Regions from separate parts of the Streptomyces sp. NPDC043738 genome, predicted to be linked through region 4. Evidence: riboswitches for the same ligand, from Rfam matches in the RefSeq annotation. Region 4 holds a riboswitch; each other region holds the start of a gene.
What was found. A riboswitch is a leader RNA that binds a small molecule or an ion and turns the genes downstream of it on or off. The one in region 4 is predicted to bind cobalamin.

Region 1: it holds a riboswitch for cobalamin, as region 4 does, so the genes downstream of both, nicT (Nickel transporter NicT) here and metE (5-methyltetrahydropteroyltriglutamate--homocysteine S-methyltransferase) in region 4, are expected to answer to the same signal.
Region 2: it holds a riboswitch for cobalamin, as region 4 does, so the genes downstream of both, AC0680_RS34330 (ribonucleoside-diphosphate reductase subunit alpha) here and metE (5-methyltetrahydropteroyltriglutamate--homocysteine S-methyltransferase) in region 4, are expected to answer to the same signal.
Region 3: it holds a riboswitch for cobalamin, as region 4 does, so the genes downstream of both, AC0680_RS29715 (cobalamin biosynthesis protein) here and metE (5-methyltetrahydropteroyltriglutamate--homocysteine S-methyltransferase) in region 4, are expected to answer to the same signal.

Annotation. Positions count from the first base shown of each region.
Region 1 is NZ_JBWKCJ010000018.1:141,126-145,311, reverse strand. It holds gene AC0680_RS23540 (MarR family winged helix-turn-helix transcriptional regulator) at 86-748, shown strand; gene AC0680_RS23535 (alpha/beta fold hydrolase) at 824-1,672, shown strand; cobalamin riboswitch at 1,801-2,015, shown strand; gene nicT (Nickel transporter NicT) at 2,047-3,198, shown strand; gene AC0680_RS23525 (VOC family protein) at 3,226-3,726, opposite strand; one part of gene AC0680_RS23520 (IS5 family transposase) at 4,153-4,186, opposite strand, start outside.
Region 2 is NZ_JBWKCJ010000040.1:23,508-27,693, forward strand. It holds gene AC0680_RS34330 (ribonucleoside-diphosphate reductase subunit alpha) at 1-2,090, opposite strand, end outside; cobalamin riboswitch at 2,253-2,403, opposite strand; gene AC0680_RS34335 (GNAT family N-acetyltransferase) at 2,530-3,033, opposite strand; gene AC0680_RS34340 (Uma2 family endonuclease) at 3,143-3,730, shown strand; gene mctP (monocarboxylate uptake permease MctP) at 3,812-4,186, opposite strand, start outside.
Region 3 is NZ_JBWKCJ010000028.1:68,114-72,299, forward strand. It holds gene AC0680_RS29705 (caspase family protein) at 1-562, opposite strand, end outside; gene AC0680_RS29710 (hypothetical protein) at 568-1,005, opposite strand; cobalamin riboswitch at 1,210-1,358, shown strand; gene AC0680_RS29715 (cobalamin biosynthesis protein) at 1,488-2,474, shown strand; gene AC0680_RS29720 (cobyric acid synthase) at 2,471-4,033, shown strand; gene AC0680_RS29725 (putative cobaltochelatase) at 4,083-4,186, shown strand, end outside.
Region 4 is NZ_JBWKCJ010000007.1:87,292-91,477, reverse strand. It holds gene metE (5-methyltetrahydropteroyltriglutamate--homocysteine S-methyltransferase) at 1-1,471, opposite strand, end outside; cobalamin riboswitch at 1,637-1,858, opposite strand; gene AC0680_RS12235 (3-hydroxybutyryl-CoA dehydrogenase) at 2,052-2,921, opposite strand; gene aceB (malate synthase A) at 2,918-4,186, opposite strand, start outside.

The DNA.
Region 1 (4,186 bases), on a different contig from region 4:
TCTCCCTCCTCAGCTCCTTCCGCCATCAACTCCTTTCCGCGCCAAGCCCCTTCCCAAACGACATCACCGATGTCATCATGACATCATGAGTGTCAATGAGGGGGATGCCGCAGAGCATGACACCGGCGAAAACGGCGCCGGAGCGCACAGTTCCACCGCGCGCGACGCCGACAGGGTGGGCGCCGATGGACCCACTACCGCCGAGGACCTGCTGTACGGCGTCATCAGACGCCTATGGCCGCTGCACCGGACGGTCGTCCGCGCGGTGGAGCGCGAGCTGACGGGCACGGGCATGACCGCCGGTGAACACGCGCTGCTGGACGCCCTGCGCAGCGAAGGGCCCAGGACCGTGCCGCAGTTGGCCCGTTCGATGGGGCTCGACAGACAGCCGGTGCAGCGCTGGGTGAACCACGCCGCGGAGCTGGGCCTGGTCGTGACGGCCCCCAACCCCGCACACCGCCGCTCTTCCCTGATCGAGCTCACCACCGAGGGCGCGGCGGCGATACGCGGGATCCAGGAGTTCGAGGCGAGGGAGCTGCGACAGCGGCTGGCCGACCTGCCCGCCGAGGACGTCCGCACGGCCCTGCACGTGCTCGACCGACTCGGTGAGGAATTCCGGCACCTGGCGAACGGCTCACACAGTCCACCGGATAAAACTGACACCAGCGGCAGTAACGACAACACCGGCATCAAAAACAGAAACAACACACACGCCACCACCACCAACAACGTCACAAAGCTCGCCTGACCAACCCCAATCACCCCACCCGCCCCCATCCCCCACGCACTCCACGCACTCCACGCACAAAGGACGGTCCGGAGCATGACCCGAGCAATCACCGACTGGTCCGAGGTCGACAACGGCCTCGTGCCGGTCGACGACGGCGAGCTGTTCTATGAGACGGCCGGCTCGGGCCCCGCGGTGGTACTGCTGCACGGCGGCATGCTCGACCAGCACATGTGGGACGAACAGTTCACCTGGCTGGTGAACTCCGGCCTCCGCGCGATCCGCTACGACTTCCGCGGCCACGGCCTGTCCTCCACGGTGGACGGGGACTACGCCAACCACGACGACCTGTGCACCCTCCTGGACGCGCTCGACGCCCCCAGCGCCGTCCTCGTCGGCCTCTCACACGGTTCGCGGGTCGCCCTCGACACCGCGATAGCCCACCCGGACCGGGTGACGGCCCTCGCGCTCGCCTCCCCCGGCATCAGCGGCCGCCCCTTCACCGACCCCTTCGTGCTGGAGCACATCAAGGAGCAGGTCGCGGCCATCGGCGCACCGGACGGCGCGGATCGCTATGTCGAGCACTTCCTGCGGATGTGGGTGGACGGTCCGCATCGCGAACCATCCGCCGTGCACCCGGGGTTCCGCGAGCGGATGCGCGCCTCGGCCGCGGCCAATGTGGAGGTGCATGCCGATGGGCTGGGCGCCGGGATGCCCCTTGAGGTCGGGGCCGCGGACCGCCTGGGCGAGATCCGGGTGCCGACGGTCGTGTTCGACGGCGACCTCGACAGTGCGGACATCTCCGCCAACGCCCATGCCATAGCGCTGGCCGTCCCCGGCGCCCGAAGAGTCCGAATACCGGGCGCGGCCCATATGGTCAATCTGGAGAACACCGGGCTCTTCGACCGCGAACTGCACGCCTTCCTCTCGTCCTTGGACTACTGACCCGGCGTCCCTGGCCCACCGACCCCGAAGCGGAGCGCCGGCCCTCCCGGCGACCACCGGCCGCGAGTCCACTGCCACTGGCCCGCACCTCCCCCCGTCCTCCTCGGCACACCCGCCCTCCTCGGCAGATAGAGTGATCGAGCCGTGGTGTTCGGGAAGACCGGTGCCGGACCTTGTGTCCCAGGCCGGAGCGGCCCTCGCCACTGTGATCGGGGAGTTTCCAGCCCTTTCCGTATGCGCACGGCGCGCGTACGGCGCCACTGACCGCAGCCCGCGGCCGGGAAGGCGGGGACGGACGCGTGCACCCGTAAGCCAGGAGACCGGCCACGGCATCTCACGAACTGATCCACGAGGTGCTGGAGCGTGACCGCCGGATGGCCCTGTCCACCGATACCCCGAACACCCCTGCCCCCGCCGCGTTCCGCTGGCGCCGGCAGGACACCCTCCGTACCGCCGGCCTGATGGCCGTCATAGCCGGCCTGCACGTCGTCGCCTTCGGCGTGCTCTTCCTGCTCGTCGTCCCGCACCACTACTCCGTGGGCAGCCAGGTCTTCGGCGCCGGACTCGGCATCACCGCATACACCCTCGGCATGCGGCACGCCTTCGATGCCGACCACATCGCCGCGATCGACAACACCACCCGCAAGTTGATGGCCGACGGCAAGCGGCCGGTCTCGGTGGGCTTCTGGTTCGCGCTCGGCCACTCCAGCGTGGTGGTCGCGATGGCCGCCCTGGTGGCGGGCGGCGCCCAGCTCGCGGGCACCCTGCTCAACGACGAATCCCGTACCCACCAGATCCTCGGCACCATCGGCACCACGGTCTCGGGGACGTTCCTCTACCTCATCGCCGCCCTCAACCTCATCGCGCTGGCCGGGATCTGGCGGGTCTTCCGCGGTATGCGCGACGGCCGGTACGACGAGGCCGAGCTGGAGCAGCGCCTCGATTCGCGCGGCTTCATGAACCGCTTCCTGGGACGCTTCACCCGCTCGATCTCGCGCCCCGGCCAGATGTTCCCGCTCGGCTTCCTCTTCGGGCTCGGCTTCGACACCGCGACCGAGGTGACCCTGATGGTGATGGCGGGCAGCGGCGCCGCGGCCGGCGTGCCGTGGTACGCGATCCTGTGCCTGCCGCTGCTGTTCGCCGCCGGGATGAGCCTGTTCGACACCCTCGACGGCACGTTCATGAACTTCGCCTACCAGTGGGCGTTCTCCAACCCGGTGCGCAAGGTCTACTACAACCTCACCATCACCGGACTGTCGATCGCCGTCGCCTTCTTCATCGGCACGATCGAGCTGGTGACCGTGCTGCACGACAAACTCGCCCTCGACGACCCGCTGACCGGCTGGATCTCCACCCTCGACCTCGACAATGTCGGCTTCATCATCGTCGGCCTGTTCGTCGTGGTGTGGGCCGCGGCGCTGGCGTACTGGCGACTGAGCGGCGTGGAGAAGCGCTGGGCGCAGCGCGCGGAGGCGGCAGACCGGGCGAAGGCGGCAGAGCGGGCGGCAGCGGCGTCGGACTCCTGAGGCACGGCGCGCGGGCCGCGCCTCACCTCACGTGGCCGAGCCGGCCGCGGCGCCCGTCACCAGGTCCGGCCCCCAGCGCCTGAGCGCCACCGCCAGATCCAGCGGCCGCAGCCGGTCCGCCTCCTCCGGCCCCGGCCAGTCCTCCCGCGGAACCCGCCACATCACCTCGAACTCGTTGCCGTCCGGGTCCTTGGCGTACAGGGACTTGGAGACGAGGTGGTCGGTGGCGCCGACCAGTGCGCCGCGCTCACCGAGCCGCGCCTCGGTCGCGGCGAGTTCGCCGAGCGTGCCGACCTCCCAGGCCAGGTGGTACAGCCCGACCCGTCCGGTCTCCGGCCCCGGCGCGTCCGCCCCCACCGCGAACAGCCCCAGGTCGTGATCGTTCAGCGAGCCGGGCGCACTGAGGAAGGCCGCCCGCCCCGGTATCTCCACATCCACGGTGAGCCCCAGCGCCTCACCGTAAAAAGCAACAGCCCGCGCCACGTCCCGGACGTACAACACCGCGTGATTGAGCCGTCGTACGGCCATGAACCCGCTCTCCGATCTTCCACCACGACACCGCGTGGATCATTCGCCACACTTACTTGAAAGTTCAAACTACAACCGACGATACACCCCCACACACCACAAACAACAGCCCCCCAGCAGTCCCCCCAGCAGCCCCCGGAGCGCTCCCACCCGCGCCACCCCACCGCCACCGGGCACGAAAACGGCCCCCGACTCAACCGAGTCGGGGGCCACTGACCTCGCGGTCCACCACTGGTGGGCACGACAGGATTCGAACCTGCTCCTTGACAGGAGAGGCCGGGCCACCAGGCCGATGGCTCGGGGAAGGAGGCCGCCAGGTCACGGATGCGCCGCCGCCTGGCGCCCGGCAGGAACTCGAGGACACCTACCGGCTGGGCCAGGGGTGTCCGATGGGGCAGGCCCTAGGGCGTGTTGTGAAAGTGCTGGTCACAGCCACTCGTTGAGGACTGCGACCAGCACA
Region 2 (4,186 bases), on a different contig from region 4:
TGCACCGAGCCGTTCGCCTCGCGCAGCGCGTCACGGGTCCGCGCGTCCCACAGCCCCAGGGCCTTGAGCTCCTCGATCAGATACGCGTTGACCTGGAGGAACTCACCCGACAGCGTCTCGCGCTTGAAGAGGTTGGAGACCTGCGGCTCGATGCACTCGTACACGCCCGCGATCGAGGCGATGGTCGCGGTCGGCGCGATCGCCAGCAGCAGCGAGTTGCGCATCCCGGTCGTGGCGATCCTGGTGCGCAGCGCCGCCCAGCGGTCCGCCCAGCGGGGCTCGGCGTTGGGGTAGTGGTCGGGGTGCAGCACACCGCGGGCGGTGCGGGTCGCCGACCAGGCCGGGTGCGGGCCGTGCCGCTCGGCGAGAGCGGCGGACGCCTCGTACGCGGCGAGCATGATCCGCTCGGAGATCCGGGTCGACAGCTCCCGCGCCTCGGCCGAGTCGAAGGGCAGCCGCAGCCGGAAGAAGACGTCCTGCAGGCCCATCAGGCCCAGACCCACCGGGCGCCAGCGGGAGTTGGAGGCCCCGGCCTGCTCGGTCGGGTAGAAGTTGATGTCCACGACCCGGTCGAGGAAGGTGACGGCGGTACGGACCGTGGCGTCCAGCTTCTCCCAGTCCATCGCCTCCTCCCAGCCGGCGGCCTCGTTGCCCAGGTGGGCGGCGAGGTTGACCGACCCCAGGTTGCAGACCGCGGTCTCCCCGTCGTCGGTCACCTCCAGGATCTCCGTGCACAGGTTGGAGGAGTGCACGACCTGGCCGGGCTCGGCGGTCTGGTTGGCGGTGCGGTTGGCGGCGTCCTTGAACGTCATCCAGCCGTTGCCGGTCTGCGCCAGGGTGCGCATCATGCGGGAGTACAGCACCCGGGCCGGGATCTGCTTGAGCGCCCGGCCCTCGGCCTCGGCCCTGCGGTAGGCGGCGTCGAACTCCTCGCCCCACAGGTCCACCAGCTCCGGGGCGTCCGAGGGGGAGAACAGCGACCAGTCGGCGTCCGCCTCCACCCGGCGCATGAACTCGTCCGGGATCCAGTGCGCGATGTTCAGGTTGTGGGTGCGGCGGGCCTCCTCACCGGTGTTGTCGCGCAGCTCCAGGAACTCCTCGATGTCGGCGTGCCAGGTCTCCAGGTAGACGCAGGCGGCGCCCTTGCGCCGGCCGCCCTGGTTCACGGCCGCGACCGAGGCGTCCAGGGTGCGCAGGAAGGGCACGATGCCGTTGGAGTGCCCGTTGGTGCCGCGGATCAGCGAACCGCGGGCGCGGATACGGGAGTAGGACAGGCCGATGCCACCGGCGTGCTTGGACAGCCGCGCCACCTGGTGGTAGCGGTCGTAGATCGAGTCCAGCTCGTCCAGCGGCGAGTCCAGCAGGTAGCAGGACGACATCTGCGGGTGGCGGGTGCCGGAGTTGAACAGCGTGGGGGAGGAGGGCAGGTACGACAGCGAGCTGGTGAGGCCGTACAGCTCGGCGACGTCGTCCAGGGCGCGCTCGCTGCCGTCCTCGGCGAGGCCGCAGGCCACCCGCAGCAGGAAGTGCTGGGGCGTCTCGACGACCTGGCGGGTGGTGGGGTGGCGCAGCAGGTAGCGCGAGTGCAGCGTGCGCAGCCCGAAGTACCCGAACCGGTCGTCGGCCCCGTCGGCGAGCGCCTGGTCGACCAGGGCGTCCAGCCGGGCGGCGTGGGTCCGTACGAACTCCGCGGTCTCGTCGGCGATCAGCCCCTCGCGGTGGCCGACTTCGACGGAGGCGGAGAAGGCGACCGCCCCCTGTTCGGCCGCCTCCTCCGAGATCGAGAGGGTGAGCAGCCGCGCGGCGAGCTTGGAGTACTGCGGCTCGTCACCGATCAGCCCGGCCGCGGCCTCGATGGCCAGCGACCGCAGTTCGGACTCGCCCGCGCCCTCGTACCGGCCGCGCAGGGCGGCGGCGGCCACCTTGCCGGGGTCGGTCGCGGTCAGGTCCTCGGTCAGCTTCGTCAGGGTGCGCAGCAGCGCGACGCCCGGACCGTCCTGCCCGGCCTCGCCCGGACCGCCGGCGGGCGTGGTCACCGCAGGCTGCACGACCTCGGCGTCTGACGCGGGTTCCGTTGGCGCGATGGTCACGTGATGCTCTCCCTCACTCGGCGGGGGCCAGGAGGGGCGGGGCGCGACGGCCGCACGCGCGCGTGCGGCACCCCGTGACGGCCAGGGGTGCGCGGGCACACCGCGCGGCGTCCACCGGCCCAACCCTCGGGGCCCGGACGTATCGACGTCCGCACCGATGGCGGTGCGGGCGTACCGTCGGCAGGTCCTCGGACTTCACGGGCGCGCGGCAGGGCCCTCATCGGGCCACTGGGCGCGCTCTTACACCGTTGCGGGACAGTTCCGGATTCCCACCGGATTCCCCTGCGGCGACAGCGAGGACGAGCATACATCTTGTGCTGCTCCCCGCGTGCACCCCCACATCTTGTGTCGCCACCTCATACCACTCCGACAGGTGTGCGAAGTGCCAGGGGGCGGGGGAGCGCCCGGAACGGCCCTCAGGCCGGGCCTGGAGCGCCTTTCAGGCCACGTCCCGCGCGAACGCCCAGAGAGTGATCCCCGGTACCGGTTCCCAGTCCCGCTCTTCCGCGCGCGCGAACCCCAGCCTGCGGTAGAGCCGGTGCGCGGGCAGTACGTGCCGCGGCGTGGACAGCACCATGCCGCTCAGCCCGAGTGCCCGCGCCCGCTCCAGACACGCCGCCACCAACGCCTCCCCGACCCCTCGTCCGCGCCCCTCGGGCCGCACCGCGAGCATCCGGAACTCGCCCTCCCCGGGCCCCGCCAGCTCCGCATACGGACTCCCGTACGCGGAGAAGGTGACCGTCCCCACCACCCGCTCGTCCGGCCCCTCCACGGCCACCAACACCTCGGCCTGCTCCGCCCGTTCCGCCACCTCCCGCAGCTTCGCCGCGTAGGCGTCGCGCTCCCCGGATACCAGCAGCCCATCGGCCAGATAGACCGCCACCAGCAACTCCCCGACCGCACCGAACTCCGCCTGGCGCACGGGCCTGATCGTGATGTCCATGGGGTCAAGTGTGGGGGGCGGGGCCGACGGCGGGGTGGGTGTCGGCGGGCTCGGCTATCGTCGGTTCCGCACCTCCCTGCTCCGCCCGTTGGAAGAAGGAGAAGGCCCGATGACCGCGCTTGCCGACCGGCCACACGTCATGGAGACGGAGCACTTCGAAGAGGCCGCCCGGATACTCAGCCGCCTGGAGAAAGGCGCTCGGCTGGAATTCATCGACGGGAAGGTCAGGAGCAAGCCGATGCCGGACGGGGCCCACGGGCGCATCATTCAGTGGCTGACGCGCATCTGTTTGCAGCAGCGGCCCGAACTCTGGCTCAACCCCGACCAAGGTCTCAAGGTGCAGGAGTACCGCGCAGGCCGCGCCCGGCCGGACGGCACGCTCGCACACATGGACGCCTTCAACGTCTCGGGCGAGTGGGCAGACCCCGATGCCGTACTCATGGTCGTCGAGGTGACCTCCCACGACTCCGACACCCATCAGCGCGACAGGGTGGAGAAGCCTCGCGCCTATGCGGAGACCGGTATCCCGCTCTATCTGCTGATCGACCGGCAAGCTTGCGAGGTATTGGTCCACAGCCAGCCTGACGGGGTCCGCTACGAGACGGTCAACACCGTTCCCTACGGCAAGCCCCTGCTTCTGCCCGACCCGGTGAACATCACCCTTGAAACCGAGGCTCTGAAGGACTGGGCGGACTGACCGCCCCACCTCCGACAAGCGAACGGGCCGCCGCGCCCAGGAGGAGCGCGACGGCCCGTAGCCGCAAGCGAGCCGGTGGCGTCAGTGCCCCGCCGGTGCCCCCGCCGTAGCAGGCGGCAGCTCCGCCGAGACGCCCTCGTCGCCGGCGTCCGCGGTGTAGTCGCCGGGGCTGGTCTCGTCGACGCCCTCAGGGGCCTTCATGGCCTTCAGGGCGAACGTCAGCACGACCGTCACCACGACGTTCAGGACGAAGGCGGTCAGGCCGATGTAGCCGATCTCGCCGATGCCGGGGATCTCCTTGCTGGAGCCGCCGAAGTGGGCCTGGGTCGGGCTGGCGACGCCGTACGCCGCGAGCGTGCCGTAGAGCATGCCGGCCGCCCAGCCGGTCAGCAGCGCCCAGCGGTGGAACCAGCGGGTGAACAGGCCGCCGACCAGGGCCGGCATGGTCTGCAGGAT
Region 3 (4,186 bases), on a different contig from region 4:
TGCCGTGTTCGAGGACCTCCACCATGGCCCGGGTGAAGAGGCTGCCGCCGGCCGGTTCGTCGCCGCTGAAGATCCGGCGGTTGGGCTGGGCGGCCATCAGCAGCGACATGGGCTTGCGCAGGGAGTGGAAGGCTCCGTCGGCGTTGCCGGCGTAGCAGCACTCCAGGACGATCACGATGCGCTCGGCCCGTGCGTTGTCGAGGCAGGAGAGCACCATGTCCTGCCAGGAGACGGTGGTGTGGCTCTGCCGGGGCACGGAGGCGCCGACCATCAGCTGCAGATCGCCGCCGTCGCTGCGGACCCGGCCGTGGCCGGAGAAGTGCACCAGCAGCAGACCGCGCGCCTCGTCGGCGGCGGTCTTGAGGGCCTGTCCCAGCTCCCAGGGCTCCGTGGGGCGGCAGACCGTGACCTCGTCGGCGGTGAACAGGTCGGTGGCGGTCAGTGCCCGCCGCAACTCGGGGGCGTTGTCCTCCACCGCGGGCAGGCCGGTCAGCGTGGTGTAGTCGTGGACACAGACCAGCAGCGCCCGGTTGATCTTTCCCCGCGCGTCGTATTCGGACATCCGGGTCAGCCCTCGCCGGTGCCGCCCCCGCGCGTCGGTCCGCCCGGATCGGGGCGTTCGGTGTCGCCGACCGCCTGCAGCTCACCGCCCGTGCCGGCGTCGACGGCGGGCGCCTCGCCCTCGGCCCGCTCCTCCTTGCGGCGCCGCAGCCACTCGCGCAGGGCGATGCCCAGCCCCTTGGTGACCTCGGCGGCGACCGCGCCGACGATCACCAGGATCAGGTCGTCCACTCCCACGGCCATGTCGCCCGGTCCGGCCGGGTCGGCACCGCCGGTGCCGGCCGCTTCGTGGGCGGGGCGCGGCCGCTGCTCCCAGGCGTGTTCCCGGCGGCTCAGCCACGGTTCGCGCTCCAGCCACACCTGGAGGTCGTCGATGTCCTGCTGCGGATTGTTCGTCCCCGTGATCCTGATGCGGATCTCGTGATGACCGGCGCTCTCCGGCATCCCCCAGCCCCCTTCCGGCGGCCCCTTCGCCACCGTGCAACTGATAGTGACGTGGGATCAGGGGCACAGGCAACCGTCTGTGACGCGGCCGCCACCCTGTGGCGTGTGCCACAGCGCGTGCCACGGGGCAGCGTCGCAGGTCAAGGGTGAGTTGACGGGCCTTCGCAGGGCGTGGTGGACTGCCGGAGCCAATCGGCGACAGATGAGGAAGTCCGGTGAGAATCCGGCGCGGTCCCGCCACTGTCACCGGGGAGCGTTCCTCCAGCGAAGGCCACGGTCCGCCTCGCGTACGCCTGACGGCGTACCAGGACTGGAAGGCCGGGGGCCACGCCGATCCGGGAGCCAGGAGACTCCTGTCGCCGTCACGTCGAGCCAGGGCGCGGACCCTGAGTGAGGACATACCGCCATGCCCGGCCGCCCTTCGAGAGCACCACTGCACGGCCCCGCAGGGCCCCTTCGAGGCCTGACGGCGGCCTGACCCGATGCGCGGCGAACACGCGGGATACGCGTGCGGCGCGGCCCTGGGCTTTCTCGCCGACCTGATCGCGGCGGATCCGCGGCGCGGCCATCCGGTGGCCGCGTTCGGCCGGGCCGCGGGCGCCGTGGAGCGCCGGCTGTGGCGCGACCACCGCGGGTACGGCGCGGCACATGCCGTGCTGTGCGCGGGCGGTGCGGCCGCCGGGGCCGCCCTGCTGCGGCGCGCCGCGGGACGCTCCCGCGGGGCCCGCGTCGCGCTGACCGCGGCGACGGTCTGGGCCGTGCTGGGCGGCACCTCGCTGGGCCGGGAGGCACGGGCCGTCGGCGGGGCGCTCACGGCGGGCGACCTGGACGTGGCCCGGGAGCGGCTGCCGCATCTGTGCGGGCGTGATCCGCAGGCGCTGGACGGGCCTCAGTTGGCCCGCGCGGTGGTGGAGTCGGTCGCCGAGAACACCTCGGACGCGGTGGTGGGTGCCCTGGTGTGGGGCGCGCTCGGCGGGGTGCCCGGCCTGGTGGCGTTCCGTGCGGTGAACACGCTGGACGCGATGGTGGGTCACAAGTCGCCGCGCTACCGCCGCTTCGGCTGGGCCTCGGCCCGGCTCGACGACCTCGCCGGCTGGCCCGGCTCCCGGCTGACCGCCACCCTGGCCGTGCTCGCCGGCCCCGACCGGCGCGGCGCGCTGCGGGCCTGGCGGGCCGACGGCGGGGCGCACCCGAGCCCCAACGCGGGCCCGGTGGAGGCGTCGTTCGCGGGTGCGCTGGGCGTACGGCTGGGCGGCACGCTGGCGTACGGCGGGCGGGTCGAGCACCGCCCGGTGCTCAACGGCGGGGCGCGGCCGGTCGCGGCCGGCGACATCGAGCGGGCGGTACGGCTGTCGCGGAAGGTGAGCGCGCTGGCGCTGGCGACGACGGTGGCAGGACGGCTGGTGGCGGGCGCGGTGCGGCACAGGAGCGCGGCGGCGCGCCGCGGGAGCGGGAGGAAGAGCCGGTGAACGGGCGGAGCAAGGCGTCCGGCGGGACCGTCGGCGGGGGCCTGTTGGTGGCCGGTACGACGTCGGACGCCGGCAAGAGCGTGGTGACGGCGGGAATCTGCCGCTGGCTGGTACGGCAGGGCGTGCGCGTGGCGCCCTTCAAGGCGCAGAACATGTCGCTGAACTCGTTCGTCACGCGCGAGGGCGCGGAGATCGGCCGGGCCCAGGCGATGCAGGCCGCCGCGGCGCGGGTGGAGCCGACCGCGCTGATGAACCCCGTGCTGCTCAAGCCGGGCGGCGACCGCAGCAGCCAGGTGGTGCTGCTGGGCAAGCCGGTCGGTGAGCTCAGTGCCCGTGGCTACCACGCGGGCCGGCAGGAGCAGTTGCTCGGCACGGTGACCGACTGCCTGGCCGAGCTGCGGCGTACCCATGACGCGGTGATCTGCGAGGGCGCCGGCAGCCCCGCCGAGATCAACCTGCGGCGCACCGACATCGTCAACATGGGCATCGCCCGGGCCGCCCGGATACCGGTCGTCGTGGTCGGCGACATCGACCGCGGCGGGGTGTTCGCGTCCTTCTTCGGCACCACCGCGCTGCTGTCGAAGGAGGACCAGGCGCTGGTGGCGGGGTACCTCGTCAACAAGTTCCGGGGCGATGTGACGCTGTTGGAGCCCGGCCTGGAGATGATGCGGCGCCTGAGCGGGCGGCCGACGCTGGGCGTGCTGCCCTTCGCGCACGGGCTGGGCATCGACGAGGAGGACGGCCTGCGGGTGTCTCTGCGCGGCACGGTGCGCGAAAGCGTGGTGGCGCCGCCGCACGGCGCCGATGTGCTGCGGGTCGCGGTCGCCGCCGTACCGCTGATGTCGAACTTCACGGACGTGGACGCGCTGGCCGCCGAACCGGGCGTGGTGGTGCGGTTCGTGGACCGGGCCGAGGAGCTGGCCGACGCGGATCTGGTGGTGCTGCCGGGGACCCGGGGCACGGTGCGGGCGCTTGCGTGGCTGCGCGAGCGCGGCCTGGCGGACGCGATCGCCCGCCGGGCCGCCGAGGGCCGCCCGGTGCTGGGCGTCTGTGGCGGCTTCCAGATGCTGGGCGAGCGCATCGAGGACGAGGTCGAGTCGAAGGCGGGCACGGTCGAGGGGCTGGGGCTGCTGCCCGTACGGGTGCGGTTCGCGGCGGAGAAGACCCTCGCGCGGCCGGCCGGGCGGGCGCTGGGCGAGCCGGTGGAGGGGTACGAGATCCACCACGGCGTCGCCGAAGTGACCGGCGGCGAGGCGTTCTTCTCCGATGACGAAGGGCACGGCCTGGACGGCTGCCGGGTCGGCTCCGTGTGGGGCACGCACTGGCACGGCTCGCTGGAGAGCGACGGCTTCCGCCGGGCGTTCCTGCGGCGGGTGGCGGCCGACGCGGGGCGGGCCTTCGTGCCGGCCCCCGACACCCGCTTCGCCGCGCTGCGCGAGGAGCAGCTGGACCGGCTGGGCGATCTGATCGAGGAGCACGCGGACACGGACGCGCTGTGGCGGCTGATCGAGGAAGGGGTGCCGGAGGGGCTGCCGTTCGTGCCTCCGGGGGCGCCATGAGGGGTACGCATGGGACGGATCGGGCCGGCGACGTGGAGGATGACAAGGCATGACAACGGTGCACAACACGACCCCGCAGTACCCCTTCACCGCGGTCGTCGGGATGGACGATCTGCGGCTGGCGCTGCTGCTCAACGCGGTGAGCCCCGCGGT
Region 4 (4,186 bases):
CGGCCTTCTCCTGGAAGGCGAGCACCTCCTGGATCTCGGCCTTGATCCGCTCCTCGTACCCGGCCGTGTCGATCCGGCCCGCGCGCAGGTCGGCCCGTGCGGTGCGCAGTTCGCCGGTCTGCGGGAAGGAGCCGATGGTCGTGGTCGGCAGCAACGGCAGGCGCAGGTGGGCGCGTTGGGCCGTGGTCCGTTCGGCGTAGGGCTGCGAGCGGCGGGCGTCGCTCTCGGTGATCGCGGCGGTCCGGGTGCGGACGGCCGGGTCGTGGGTGATGGGGGAGTGGGCCCGGGAAGCCAGGGCGGCCCGGTTCGCGGCCAGTTGGGCGGTGATGGCGCCGGTGCCGCGGGTCAGGCCCTTGGCGAGGGTGACGATCTCGGCCGTCTTCTGACGGGCGAACGCGAGCCAGCGCAGGACCTGCGGTTCGATGTCCCGCTCGGCCGCCGCGTCGAGGGGCACGTGCAGCAGTGAGCAGGAGGCCGACACATCGACCCGGTCGGCCAGGCCGAGGAGGGTGCCGAGCGTGGCGAGGGACTTCTCCAGGTCGTTGACCCAGATGTTGCGGCCGTTGACGACGCCGGCGACCAGTCGCCTGCCCGGCAGTCCGCCGACGGCCGCAAGCGCCTCCAGGTTGGCGGCGGCGGCTTCGGTGAAGTCCAGCGCGAGCCCCTCGACCGGAGCCTTGGCCAGTACGGGCAGGGCATCGCCCAGGCGGTCGAAGTAGGAGGCGACGAGCAGCTGGGGCCGGTCGGTGAGGGCGCCGAGTTCGCGGTAGGCGCGGGCGGCGCTGTGGAGCTCGGCCGGGGTGCGGTCCTGGACGAGGGCGGGCTCGTCCAGCTGCACCCACTCGGCACCGGCGGCGCGCAGATCGGCGAGGACCTCGGCGTACACGGGCAGCAGGCGGTCCAGGAGGGTCAGCGGGTCGAAGCCGGCGGCCACGCCGGGCGCGGGCTTGGCCAGCAGCAGATAGGTGACGGGACCGACCAGGACCGGCCGGGCCGTCAGACCCAGTGCCAGGGCCTCCGTCAGCTCGGTCACCTGCTTGGTGGAGTCGGCGGTGAACGTCGTGTCAGGGCCCAACTCGGGCACCAGGTAGTGGTAGTTGGTGTCGAACCACTTGGTCATCTCCAGTGGCGCGACATCCTGCGTGCCACGCGCCATGGCGAAGTAGCCGTCGAGCGGATCGGCCGCGACGGCGGCCCGGTGGCGGTCGGGGATCGCGCCGACCATGACGGTGGTGTCCAGGACGTGGTCGTAGTACGAGAAGTCGCCGGTCGGAACCTCGTCGAGGCCGGCTCCGGCCAGCTGCTGCCAGCTGGTGCGGCGCAGTTCGGCGGCGGTGGCGCGGAGGGCGTCGGCGGTGACGCGGCCCTTCCAGTAGCCCTCGATCGACTTCTTCAGTTCCCGGTCGGGGCCCTGGCGCGGGTAGCCGTACACGGTGGCCCGTGCTGCCGCGGCCGCGGACTTGGTGTTCACGGAGATCTCCTTCGCGAGACGAATCCCTGAGATCCCGGCGACGGGACGAAGGCGCGAAGGGGTGGCAGACCAGGCGGTACGACCTCGCGCGGCATGGCGCGGTGCTCCGCCTGGTGTGTACGCCGACCCGCCCTCGAGGTCACCGGGATGTCCGGATGCGAGTCGTTCGCACCCGGGCAGATGGCAGGTCTTCGGACTCGCGGGCACGTCCTCACGGGGGAGGACACCTAATGGCCGTCGCTTCCCAGGCCCTCTCGTCGGACCCAGTGCGTATGACGGCGGTCGTTCCCGCTCACCGCTGCGGGGCAGTCCCGGATTCCCACCGGGTTCCCTCTTGCGACGCATCCCGCCTGGCGGACGGGGCGAACCAGCTGCACTGGTCAGCCTAAGGGCCGTCCGGTGATGCGGTACGTCCAGGTCGATCATTCGGAAGGTGAGGTGAGACACGCGGTCGGCAGGTGTGAGGCACGACGAGGGCGGGAAACGCCGCACATGCGTTTCCCGCCCTCCTGTGAGCAGCCGCCGGAACCCTCCACCGGCGGTGCGGTCCGGGCCCCTCAGCCCGGCCGGACCAGATCCCTCAGTTCTGGTCGTACTGGTGGAACCCCCGGCCGGCCTTGCGGCCCAGCAGCCCCGCCTCGACCATCCGCTGGAGCAGCGGGGGAGGGGCGTAGAGGGGTTCCTTGAACTCGTCGTAGAGCGACTCGGCGATCGAGGCGACGGTGTCCAGCCCGATCAGGTCGGCGAGTCTGAGCGGCCCCATGGGGTGGGCGCAGCCCAGCTCCATGCCGGTGTCGATGTCCGCTGCGGTGGCGAAGCCCGACTCCGCCATACGGATCGCCGCGAGCAGATACGGGACGAGCAGCGCGTTGACGACGAAGCCGGCCCGGTCCTGGGAGCGCACGACCGTTTTGCCCAGGACGCCGGTGGCGAACTCCGCCACGAGGGTGACCGTTTCCGGGGCCGTGTGCAGGGAGGTCACGATCTCCACCAGCGGCAGCACCGGGACGGGGTTGAAGAAGTGCAGTCCCACGACCCGGTCGGCGCGGCCGGTGGCCATGCCCAGGCGCATGACGGGGAGGGAGGAGGTGTTGGTCGCCAGCACCGCCCCGGGATCCTCGACGATCTTGTCCAGCGCGGCGAACACCTCCGTCTTGGCGTCGGCGTTCTCGACCACGGCCTCGATGACCAACTGCCGGTCGGCCAGGTCCTCCAGGCTGCCGGTGAACCGCAGGCGGGCGAGTGCCCGTCGGGCCGCGGCCGGCTCCAGCTTCCCCCGTTGGACGGCGCGTTCCAGCGAGGCGGCCACCCGCTCCCGCGCGGCCCGGGCGGCCGTGGCGTCGGCCTCACAGACCACGGTGTCGAGACCGGCCCGCGCACACACCTCGGCGATGCCCGCGCCCATCTGGCCGCCGCCGACCACCCCGACGCGCCGGATGCCCGCGCTCATGACCGGGTCTCCCCATTCCGCACGAGGTGGCGGGAGTAGGCGTCCGGAGTGAAGAAGCCCGGCAACTCGCGGGCCAGCGCGTTGCGTTCGAACAGATCCCGCACCGCGTCGAGGTCTGCCCACGGGTACTCGGCGCCGAGCGCGGCGAGTTCCTCGTCGAGCAGCCGCAGGACCGTCTCGCGGTCGACGACCCGGTGGCGCAGCCACTGCCAGATCTGCACGCGGGCGATCTCGGCGGTGGCGGCGTCCTCCATCAGGCCGTACAGGGCGACCGCCCCCTGGCCGCGCAGCCAGGCGGCGAAGTAGCGCAGGGCGACGGCGACGTTGGCGCGTATCCCCTCCGCCGTGGGCGGACCGCTGATGCGGCGCACCGAGAGCAGGTCCGCGGCGCTCACCGCCACGTCGTCGCGGGTACGGTCGATCTGGTGCGGCCGGTCGCCGAGAACGCCGTCGAACACCTCGCGGCACAGGGGGACGAGGCCGGGGTGGGCCACCCAGGAGCCGTCGAAGCCGTCCTCGGCCTCGCGCTCCTTGTCCAGCCGGACCTTGGCCAGCGTCGCCTCGTCGGCGGCCGGGTCTTTGCTCGGCACCCGCGCCGCCATGCCTCCGATCGCAGGGGCGCCCCGCTTGTGGCAGGTGCGCACCAGCAGTTCGGTGTACGCCCGAAGGAAGGGCGCGGTCATGGTCACCTTCGCCCGGTCCGGCAGCAGGAAGCCGGTGCGGTGCCCCAAGGTCTTGATCAGGCTGAACAGGTAGTCCCGGCGGCCGGCGTTGAGGCCGGAGCTGTGCTCGCGCAGCTCGTGGAGGATCTCCTCCATCTCGAAGGCGGCGGTGATCGTCTCGATGAGCACGGTGGCGCGGATCGTGCCGCGGGGGATGCCGAGCAGCTCCTGGGCGAGGACGAACACGTCGTTCCACAGCCGGGCCTCGTAGCGGTTCTCCAGCTTCGGCAGGTAGAAGTACGGGCCGTGGCCGGCGTCGATCTGGCGCTGCGCGCAGTGGAAGAAGTAAAGGCCGAAGTCGACGAGCGCGGCGGGCACCGGTCCGCCGGCGAACTCCAGGTGCCCCTCGTCGAGATGCCAGCCGCGCGGTCGGACGACGATGGTGGCGAGCCGGTCGCGGTCGGCGAGCCGGTACTCCTTGCCGTCGGCACTGGTGAAGTCGATGCGCCGGTCGATGGCGTCGAGCAGGTTCAGCTGGCCGCCGATGACGTTCTCCCAGGTGGGGGCGGTGGCGTCCGCGAAGTCCGCCATCCACACCTGGGC